Regions from separate parts of the Paenibacillus sp. CMM36 genome, predicted to be linked through region 1. Evidence: riboswitches for the same ligand, from Rfam matches in the RefSeq annotation. Region 1 holds a riboswitch; the other holds the start of a gene.
What was found. A riboswitch is a leader RNA that binds a small molecule or an ion and turns the genes downstream of it on or off. The one in region 1 is predicted to bind S-adenosylmethionine.

Region 2: another riboswitch for S-adenosylmethionine. It lies ahead of metA (homoserine O-acetyltransferase MetA); the one in region 1 lies ahead of ACWA2B_RS13325 (methionine ABC transporter ATP-binding protein).

Annotation. Positions count from the first base shown of each region.
Region 1 is NZ_JBSEDY010000005.1:272,249-277,438, reverse strand. It holds gene ACWA2B_RS13335 (UbiD family decarboxylase) at 1-1,087, shown strand, start outside; gene ACWA2B_RS13330 (Cthe_2314 family HEPN domain-containing protein) at 1,139-1,864, shown strand; SAM riboswitch class I at 1,990-2,129, shown strand; gene ACWA2B_RS13325 (methionine ABC transporter ATP-binding protein) at 2,266-3,288, shown strand; gene ACWA2B_RS13320 (methionine ABC transporter permease) at 3,285-3,953, shown strand; gene ACWA2B_RS13315 (MetQ/NlpA family ABC transporter substrate-binding protein) at 4,028-4,870, shown strand; gene ACWA2B_RS13310 (SDR family oxidoreductase) at 5,013-5,190, shown strand, end outside.
Region 2 is NZ_JBSEDY010000001.1:460,120-465,309, reverse strand. It holds gene ACWA2B_RS02340 (aminotransferase class I/II-fold pyridoxal phosphate-dependent enzyme) at 1-771, opposite strand, end outside; gene ACWA2B_RS02335 (PLP-dependent transferase) at 768-1,952, opposite strand; gene metA (homoserine O-acetyltransferase MetA) at 2,078-2,995, opposite strand; SAM riboswitch class I at 3,114-3,239, opposite strand; gene corA (magnesium/cobalt transporter CorA) at 3,792-4,727, shown strand; gene ACWA2B_RS02320 (HRDC domain-containing protein) at 4,888-5,190, opposite strand, start outside.

The sequences.
Region 1 (5,190 bases):
ACCGGAAAACTTGCCTGAGCTGTTGCTGGCTTCGCTTATTATGGGAGGCAAGCTGCCCATGACAGAGGACCCGCTTGGGGGTCATCGGATTCCAGCAGAAGCAGAATTTGCAATCAGCGGTTATGTGCCACCTCATGAACGCCGTCCGGAAGGCCCGTTTGGCGATCATTTTGGATATTATTCATTACAGCATGATTTCCCTGTATTTCATGTCAAACATATGCATCACCGCAAGGATGCCATTTATCCGGCAACCATTGTAGGTAAGCCTCGGCAAGAAGACTACTACCTCGGTGAGTTTTTGCAACGTCTGCTGTCGCCTGCCTATCCGCTTGTGATGCCTTCCGTCAAGTCCCTGTGGGCGTATGCGGAAACGGGCGTACATGCGCTGGCAGCGGCAGTCGTACGTGAAAGCTACTCCCGTGAAGCGCTTGTATCCGGTTTTACCATTTTGGGTCAAGGTCAATTGTCATTGACCAAGTTCCTGATGCTGACAGATCGAGTCATTGATTTATCTGACTTTAACCTGCTGTTAGAAACCATTCTGGAGCGATTTAATCCAGCAAGGGATTTATTTATTTTCAATCACACGTCACACGATACACTCGATTACACAGGCCGCAAGCTGAATCATGGCAGTAAGGCGATCCTGATGGGAATAGGTGAGCCTGTACGTGAATTGCCTCGTGCTTATGAGGGAGGCGATCTGCCGGGAATTCGTGAAATTGAGCCCTATTGCGGAGGGTGCCTCGTTGTGTCCGGCTCTTCCTTTGAGCAGGAGCCTGAACTCGCTGCGCGTGTATTGGAGCGATTAGCTGCGGGTGAGCAAGAGTGGCCGCTCGTTTTCATTGTGGACGATGCCAAGGAAGTCGTTCGCTCTCAAGCCTCGTTCCTGTGGACGGTATTCACTCGCTTTAACCCGGCTACGGATATGTACGCGGACAGCGAAGTGCGTTTGCATCATCTGAACTATAAGCTGCCGATTGTAGTGGATGCGCGTATGAAGCCGGGGTATCCGGATGAGGTGTTACCGCGTGAGGATATTGTTAAGCTTGTAGATCAACGATGGACAAGTTATTTCGCTTGACGCCCTAATTAAACCTACAGCCGGATTTTATATTTATAAGGAGGCGTAAGCATGATACGCAAGCTACTGGGTGAGCCGCCGCGTGTGAACAAGGGCATCCTGCTAGATGCCATGAATAGCATGTCAGATATGTTGAACCTGCTGGAACGGCAAATTCAGGCTGGTGGAGATCCGACCCACGATTTTCGGAAGGCGGATATTTTGACACGCGGTCTAATGTCATCTCTGGATGAACTGGAGCAGAGCCATCATGCTGCCGCCTTTTTCCGTATGAAAGTGAAAGCCGGATATGCTGAAGATATGAGTGAGGATGAAAAATCCGACTATGCATTGTATGTTTTCTTTTATAAAGATGGGTTTGTGAGGGTATTTTCCATTCTGGATAAGCTGGGCAACTGGCTGAATGATCTGTATGATTTAAAAACAGGACAGTATAAGGCGCATTATTCGTATTTTACCGTGTTGCGGCAGCTCAAGTATCTCAAAATGCATCCTGTATTGACCGATAATTTATATGATATCAAGGATACATACAACGATGCGATCAATCGGCTGCGTAAGCGGCGAAATACGGAGATACACTATATGAATACAGAAATGCAGGATGATCTCTGGCAACGACACCGAGCTTTGTATGGAAAAATCCAACTGGAGGACCTTGATCACCATTTGGAAGATTTGCAGCAGGGCTTGGAAATGGTGTGTCGGTCGTTGTCAATCGCCTTTACTTATACTGCGAAACAATGGAAGAACCGGGCAGTACGCCCAAAAATATGATAGAAAATATCCTTTGACAAAGCAATGTAAACTATCTATACTGAAACCTAGTTTCAGAAAAATGCTTGAATTATGTTTTTTTATATAAACTTAACGGACAGCTAAAGCTGGAGTTTAACATATTTTTCTTATCCAGAGAGGTGGAGGGACTGGCCCGATGAAGCCCGGCAACCCGTTTTTTCCCGGTGTAATACACTGGGAGGGAACATGATGGTGCTAATTCCTACAAAACCGCTAGAGTTATAGCGATTTTGGCAGATGAGAAAAGGATCGCAAGGTGGGGCCCTTTTCATTCTGTGAAAGGGGCTCTTTTTTGTATAAATAAATAGCGATTTTATACAATCCTGAGAGATGACAACTGGTAAAAAGGGTAAGGAAGAAGTGAAGGGGGTCGCAGCACGTTGATAGAGCTTAAGCAGTTAACCAAGCATTATGGCAAAGGCAACCGACGCGTAAATGCGCTGTCTGGGTTGAATCTTTCTATAAAGCGTGGAGAAATATTCGGAGTGATTGGTCACTCCGGGGCAGGGAAAAGTACATTGATCCGCTGTATTAATTTATTGGAACGCCCTACTTCAGGTGAAGTATGGGTAGACGGGGTAAACCTCACTACTGTGAGTCAATCCCAGTTACAAATGCAGCGCCGAAAAATCGGAATGATTTTTCAGCATTTTAATTTGTTGTCTTCGGCGACGGTATATGACAATATTGCATTTCCGTTGCGGCTGGTAAACACGCCCAAGCAGAAGTTGGACCAGAAGGTTCGTGAACTGCTGGAATTGGTGGGTCTCGAAGAACACAGTGGAAAATATCCGTCACAGCTCTCAGGTGGACAGAAGCAACGGGTAGGAATTGCACGGGCGCTGGCTAGTGATCCTCATGTATTGCTGTGTGACGAAGCGACTTCGGCGCTTGATCCGCAGACGACGGGGTCTATCCTGAAATTGCTGCTGGATATTAATCAGCGTTTTAATTTAACCATCGTGTTGATTACACATGAAATGCATGTCATTCAAAGCATTTGTGATAAAGTTGGCGTCATTCATCAGGGCGACATCGTGGAGCAAGGTCCGGTGGCGGAAGTATTTTTGAAGCCGCAGCACCAGGTAACCAAGGACTTTATCCAGCGGGAGTCAGAACATCCCGAGGAGTTGCAAGCAGCGATTGCGGCAGCAGGTGAGGGCGAGTCGGCGCAGGTGGTACGTATCTCCTTCTTGGGCAGCAAAACATATGATGCGATTCTGTCGCGTACGGCTCGAAGCACTGGGGTTGATTTTGCGATCTTGCAGGGAACCATATCTACGATTAAAAATGTACCCTATGGTCAGCTAATCGTTCGTTTTGAAGGAAATCATGAGGATATAGAGCATACGCTGCGCGAAGTGTCTGGGCAAGGACTTGATGTGGAGGTGATCGGACAATGAGCGAACTTGATTTTTCACAAGTGAGTTGGGAAGAGCTAGGGAATTCTACTATGGAAACCCTTCAGATGCTCGGTGCATCCGCATTGTTCACCCTCATTATTGGTTTGCCGCTCGGCATATTATTGTTTCTGGCGAGCCGCTCCTCGTTGACTCTGATGAAGGTGATATACATTGTATTATCATTCATCGTTAACATTTTACGTTCCGTGCCATTTATCATTTTGATCGTTGCACTTATTCCTTTTACACGATCGCTGGTAGGTACCTCGACCGGGGTGTTGGGAACCATCCCACCATTGGTTATCGGGGCTGCCCCATTCTTCGCACGTCTTGTCGAAACGTCTCTGCGTGAAGTGGACAAGGGTGTCATTGAAGCCGCACAAGCAATGGGGGCCTCGACAGGACAAATTATCCGGCGTGTGCTGTTACGTGAGGCACTTCCGGGACTGCTAGCCGCATTAACCATTACCGTCGTTACACTCGTATCCTACACGGCAATGTCCGGGATGATCGGGGGCGGTGGACTGGGTACACTGGCTATCAACTACGGCTATTATCGTTATGAAACGGCTGTAATGATCGTTGCGGTCGTGCTGATGGTCGTATTGGTTCAATTGCTGCAAATGGCGGGAGACCGTCTCGTGCGGCATTATACTCGAAAATAGGGAAAACATATAGATATCCTTATTGATCAGGACGTCTGCTCCTGAATATTACAAATTATTGGAGGGGTAATAACATGAAGAAATGGGTATTGGCTGTATTAAGCTTGACATTAATTGCGGTGCTGGCTGCTTGCGGCACAAAGAGCACAACATCGGATACAAACAATGCGGCCGAAAATACAGGCGGATCACCACGTGAAGTGGAGCTGAAAGTTGGAGCTTCTCCTGTGCCGCATGCGGAAATTTTGGAAGCAATCAAACCTCAGTTGGAAAAAGAAGGGGTTCGTCTCCAAGTCGTTCAGTTTAACGACTATGTACAGCCGAACGTTCAATTGTTTGACAAGCAGTTGGATGCTAACTTCTATCAACATGTACCTTACTTGAATGTTATGAACAAAGAGCGCAAAATGAATTTGGTTTCTGTGGGCGCGGTTCACCTGGAGCCTTTCGGCATCTACTCCCAAAAATATAAAAAGCTTGATGAACTCCCAGATGGCGCAACGGTAGCCATTCCGAACGATGCAACAAACGGAGGCCGTGCATTGTTGTTGTTGGAAAAACAAGGTCTGATCAAGCTGAAAGACGCAAGCAACATTGAAGCTACGGTAAAAGATATTACTGAAAATAAGAAAAACCTGAAATTCAAGGAGCTGGAAGCGGCTATGCTGCCACGTCAGTTGCCTGAAGTGGACATTGCGTTGATCAACACGAACTACGCTCTGGAAGCTAAGCTGAACCCGACGAAGGATGCACTGGCACTGGAAGATAAAGATTCTCCATATGCTAACGTTCTGGTAGCTCGTCCTGATAATAAAGATTCTGAAGCGATTCAGAAGCTGCTTAAAGCTTTGCAATCCCCAGAAACTAAAAAATTCATTGAAGATAAATACCAAGGCGCAATTATCCCGGCATTTTAAGTAGGGAACGAGAACACATTGCACGCAAACCCCAGATTCTCTTGAACAAGAGGACTGGGGTTTCTTTTGGATAGAGTTGTAGGGGAAGCTTAAATATTTTATACTTGGGGGTGACCGTTCTCTGTGAACAGGAGGAAAATTGTTGAGAGATAAAGTCGCATTCATAACGGGTAGTGCCAAAGGTTTAGGTAAAACGACCGCTCTGCGTCTGGCGAATGAAGGCTGTAATATTGCGCTGAATTATGTGCATAGCCAAGCAGAAGCCGAAGCGCTTAAGCGGGTGATTGAGTCTAAGGGAGTACGCTGCCTGTCTTTACAAG
Region 2 (5,190 bases), on a different contig from region 1:
CATACCGCGCATGAGCAACCATGACTCCTGCGGAGCCAACACGGTACCCAGTCCATTTTGGAGCTGCTTGATTTGTCTTCCCAACGATTCGGTACGTGCTACCGCAAGTCCTGCCAGCACATCGCTGTGTCCGCCCAGAAACTTGGTCGCGCTGTGCAATACAATATCAACTCCCTGCTCAATCGGACGTTGATAATAAGGTGTCATAAAAGTATTATCCAATAACGTTAAAAGCCCGTTGTCCTGTGCCCAAGAAGTTATTCCTGCCACATCGGTAATTTTGAGTGTCGGATTGGACGGAGTTTCCATATATACAGCCCTTGTATTCTCCTGCAACGCATCTTTCACAAGGTTGAGGTCCGTCATGTCGACGAAGGTCGTTTCGATATTCATCCGTTTCAAAATGGAGGTCAGCAGTCGATATGTTCCTCCATATACGTCCTCGGAAACAATGACATGATCTCCAGCAGACAAGAGCATAAATGTAGTAGAGATGGCCGCCATACCTGATGCAAAGGCAAAACCGCACGCCCCGCCTTCTAATAAAGCGATATAATCCTCCAAAGCTTGTCGTGTCGGATTACCTGAACGGCTATAGTCATGCTGTGGAGGATTAAAAATATCGTGATGGTGGAAGGTAGAAGCTTGATAGATCGGGACGCTCGATGCCCCCGTAACGCTGTCAATTTCAGAGCCAAAATGCAGCAGCTTGGTAGCGAACTTCCGCTCTTTGTTCAGATCCTGCCCGATCCTCCTCGCATCCTCTATCATTGCAGCTCTCCTCCTTCTACTTCTTGACGTGCCGCTTCCAACGCCGAACGTAAATCTTCAATTAGGTCGTCTGTATGCTCAATGCCTACGGAGAAACGCAACAGCCTGTCATCTACCCCGACTGCATCCCGAATTTCTGCTGGTATGTCCGCATGTGTCTGCACAGCGGGATAGGTCATTAACGATTCCACACCGCCGAGACTTTCCGCAAACGCAATGAGCTTAATGTGACGAAGCAAAGGTTCCACATAACGAGCATCCTTTACTTTAAAGGAAAAGATACCCGTATTTCCGCTGGATTGTTTATTTTGAATCTCACGACCTGGATGGCCTTCTAGAGCTGGATAAAATACTTCCGCCACAGCCGGATGCGTCAGTAAATAGTTAGACAGCACTGTTGCATTATGCTCGTGCCGGTCCATACGCAGCGCTAACGTCTTCATGCCCTTCATTAACTGGTAGCAATCGCTTGGGGAAAGCACTGCCCCTATGGAATTGTGCAGGAATGCAATTTCAGCTGATAGCTCTTTGCCTTTGGTTACGATCAACCCTGCCAGCACATCGTTGTGTCCGCCCAAATATTTGGTTGCGCTATGTACCACAATATCCGCGCCCAGTTCCAATGGCCGCTGGAAATATGGCGTTAGCAGCGTATTATCTACAATGGTAAGCAACTGATGTTGTGATGCCCATTTAGCCACCGCTCGAATATCAGTAATCATCATTAACGGATTTGTAGGCGTTTCTATGAATACAGCTTTGGTATTCGGTCGACATGACTGTTCGAGCGCTTCAAGATCGTTCGTATCCACATAACTGGCTGTCACACCAAATTTAGACAAAATACGCTCCAGCAAACGATACGTCCCGCCATACAGATCCAGCGATACTATGAGATGATCTCCCTGTCCAAACAATGCAAATACCGTTTGCAGCGCCGCCATACCTGAGCTGCATGCAAAGCCTGCATCACCCGATTCAAGTGCAGCAGAAGCCTCTTCCAGTACCTTTCGCGTGGGATTGATCGTCCGAATGTAATCAAATCCTGTGCTTTGACCCAGACGGGGATGGCGGAACGCCGTAGATTGGTAAATCGGGTAATTAACAGCCCCGGTTACTGGCTCTTCTACTGAACCGATTTGTGCCAATCTACTTTCGATTTTCCACTGTTTCTCACTCATATGAATCCTCCTGTTAACTTCCATAGTGGGTGCTATAACCAATCCTGCAAAAATGGATGTCAAAGACTATACTGCTGCGCTACTGCAAGGTGATACTCTACAAAGGTAAACTACATGCTCCTTTTTTAAATCTGGGGCCCGATATCATAAGGTGTTTCTTGGTATACATAATAGTTCAGCCAATTCGAGAATAATAAATTGGCGTGCGCCCGCCAAATTGAGGGGGGGGTGCGCTCAGGATCATCATTAGGAAAATAATTTTTGGGGACTTCAATATCCATTCCTTTGGCTACATCGCGGTCGTATTCCCATTTCAGTGAAAGCGGGTCATATTCAGAATGCCCAGTTACAAAAATTTGTTTACCGTCAAGCGTGGCTACGAGGTACACCCCAGCTTCCTCGGATTCGGATAAAACTTCTAATTCGGCGATATGATCAATATCTTCCCGACGAACCTCCGTATGTCTGGAGTGAGGGGCATAAAACAGTTCATCAAAGCCGCGTAACAATTTTACTTTAGGTTTTATCACGGTGTGTGGAAATACACCGAAGCATTTGTAGTCGAGCCCATATTTAGGGACATCGAAATGATGGTATAAGCCTGCCTGTGAGGCCCAACAGATATGCATGGTCGAAGTTACATTCGTTTTCGTCCATTCAAAGATTTGCCGGATTTCCTCCCAGTAGTTCACATCCTCAAACTCAAGCTGTTCAACCGGGGCTCCTGTAATGACCATGCCGTCAAAACGACTGTTCTTGATCTCGTCGAACGTTTTATAGAACATGTTCAAATATTCTTGCGATGTATTTTTGGATACATGAGACTTCATGTGCACCAGCGTGACATCCACTTGCAACGGCGTATTGCCGACCAGACGCAACAGTTGGGTTTCCGTCGTTTCCTTTGTAGGCATTAAATTCAAAATGGCGATACGCAACGGACGAATATCCTGATGATAAGCCAAGCTTTCATCCATTACGAAAATATTTTCGCCCTCCAGCACTTCCTTAGCAGGTAATGTGTCTGGGATTTTAATCGGCATGTAAACTCACTCCTTGTTCGGTAAGTTTTGCGAAAATCGTCTTGTTGAGATGCCGGGCATATAATAAAAAGACCTTTCTCTGGTTAGAGAAAGGTCATATTTGTATCCATATGCGCCTCTCTCATCTGTCAGGGCAACGCGCTTTGTACAAAGCGCGCGTCCTGCAAGAATTAGCACCGTGCGATTAAAATCGCCGGTTGCCGGGTATCATCGGGCTAGTCCCTCCACCTGCTCTTGATAAGATTTCGCTATATTCATTTTGGGTTCACAAAGTTCTTGTTGTTCACTTTAATGCATCGGCTGGGCTTCGTCAAGATGGGACTTGCAAATTTGTAACCTGCATTCACATTTTGTCTACCTTTTCCATAGGTTAAATCATATCCCTCCTATCGCTGAAGCTCTTGCCACTACTGTTGATTTTGCCCATGATTTTGCGCTTGAAAGGCCGTAGGCCGAGCGTTATACTATACAAGTGCTATTAGGCAAAAATATGGAGCAGTAGTGCAGACTTGAGTGTTTCCTGCGATACTGTGGCAATCTAAAAAAAGAACATTTGAGAGGTGAATCCGGAATGGAAGGCGACCCGAGTCCGAATAGGCGGCGATCCCTGAACAACAGCATAGGAATGACTTCAGCTTGCCGAAAGACGGGACGCCAGGCTCTGCATGCTCCAAAAGCCTCCGGCTTTTGATGAGAGTGCACGCTTACCCGCACCGGCTAACTGGCTAACTGAGTCCATTCCTTATGCTTAAGGTAAACGTATTTCCGTTACGGCGGAGCATAAGGAGTGACGTATATGAAAATCCGTTTGGTCAACAACGGGGTTTTTACCCCTGTCGAAGAAATTGAAATGGCGCTTACTGCACCGGCAGAAGGTTTTTATTGGATTGATGCCGATGTCGATGATTTGGCAGTGCTCCAGCCTTTATTTTCCATGCATGATCTTGCAGTAGAAGACTGTTTGAGTGAAGAAGAACAGCGTCCGAAGATTGAAATTTATGAAAGCCATTATTTTATCGTTGTAAATAGCATTCGTTTTGATGATGAAGAAATATTTTTGCGAGCTTTGAACATTTTTCTCGGCCGCCATTTTATCATTACGGTGACCAAGCAGAAAATCAATGAGCTTCGTACCCTCAAGCCTATGCTGTGGGAGCAAGAAGTCAGCCAGCCTGACCGTTTTATGTATCTGTTGGTCGACTTAATTGTTGACAACTATTTTCTGGTTGGTGACCGGATTGAGGTCCGCATTGAAAAGCTGGAAGAAGATATTCTAATGCATACGAAAAAGTCGCATTTGAACGAAATCATCGGCTTACGCAGTGAGATTCTGTGGCTGAAAAAAGTGTTGGGCCCGCAAAAAGAAGTCATCAATACCCTGAACAAGCGGGATTTGCGGCTCATCGACGATCAATTGCAAAAATATTTTAGCGACATTTATGAAAATGCTGTGAAAATTTCGGAGACTTTCGAAACTTACCGCGACTTGATGGGTAACCTTCGAGAAGCTTATCAATCCAGTATCGCCAACCGTGCCAATGAAATTATGCGTGTGTTTACAGCAATTACGACCGTATTTATGCCATTGACGGTCATTACCGGAATATATGGGATGAACTTCGATAATATGCCTGAGCTTCATACACGTTATGGCTATTTTGTCGTCATTGGTATTATGGTGGCATTAGGCGTCAGTATGTTCTGTATTTTCCGTAAGAAAGACTGGGTTTAAAAATAAAAGGGGAAAAAGTATCGAATTGGATACTTTTTTCTATTTTCAAGCTTGGTCATAAAAAGCAGCAGCCGTGTCCTGTGAGGAACTGGCTGCTGCTTTTTAGTATGTTGGACCCTGAATATACTTTAATACCTAGCTTTATCCAACCAGTTCTATATTATCCAACATGTCGGTCGGGTACCTGCTGATGACGAAACCGTATACGGATCAGACGCAGACGCTCATAAATCTGATCCAGTCCTGTTTCGGTTGCCTTTTCTTCCCCATACACTTTCAGCATGACGGGCTTGAGCAACGTATCCCCCAACTCTTCATAAGCAGACCAGATAGCTGCCTGCTCCGCCTCAGATACATTCACCAATTCGTTGTGGATCAGCTTCTCCATATCAATACCATCTCTATCCAAATGCTCCACAGCTTCAATCATCTCTCTACGATGCAAACCTGTCTTCATTCCGAT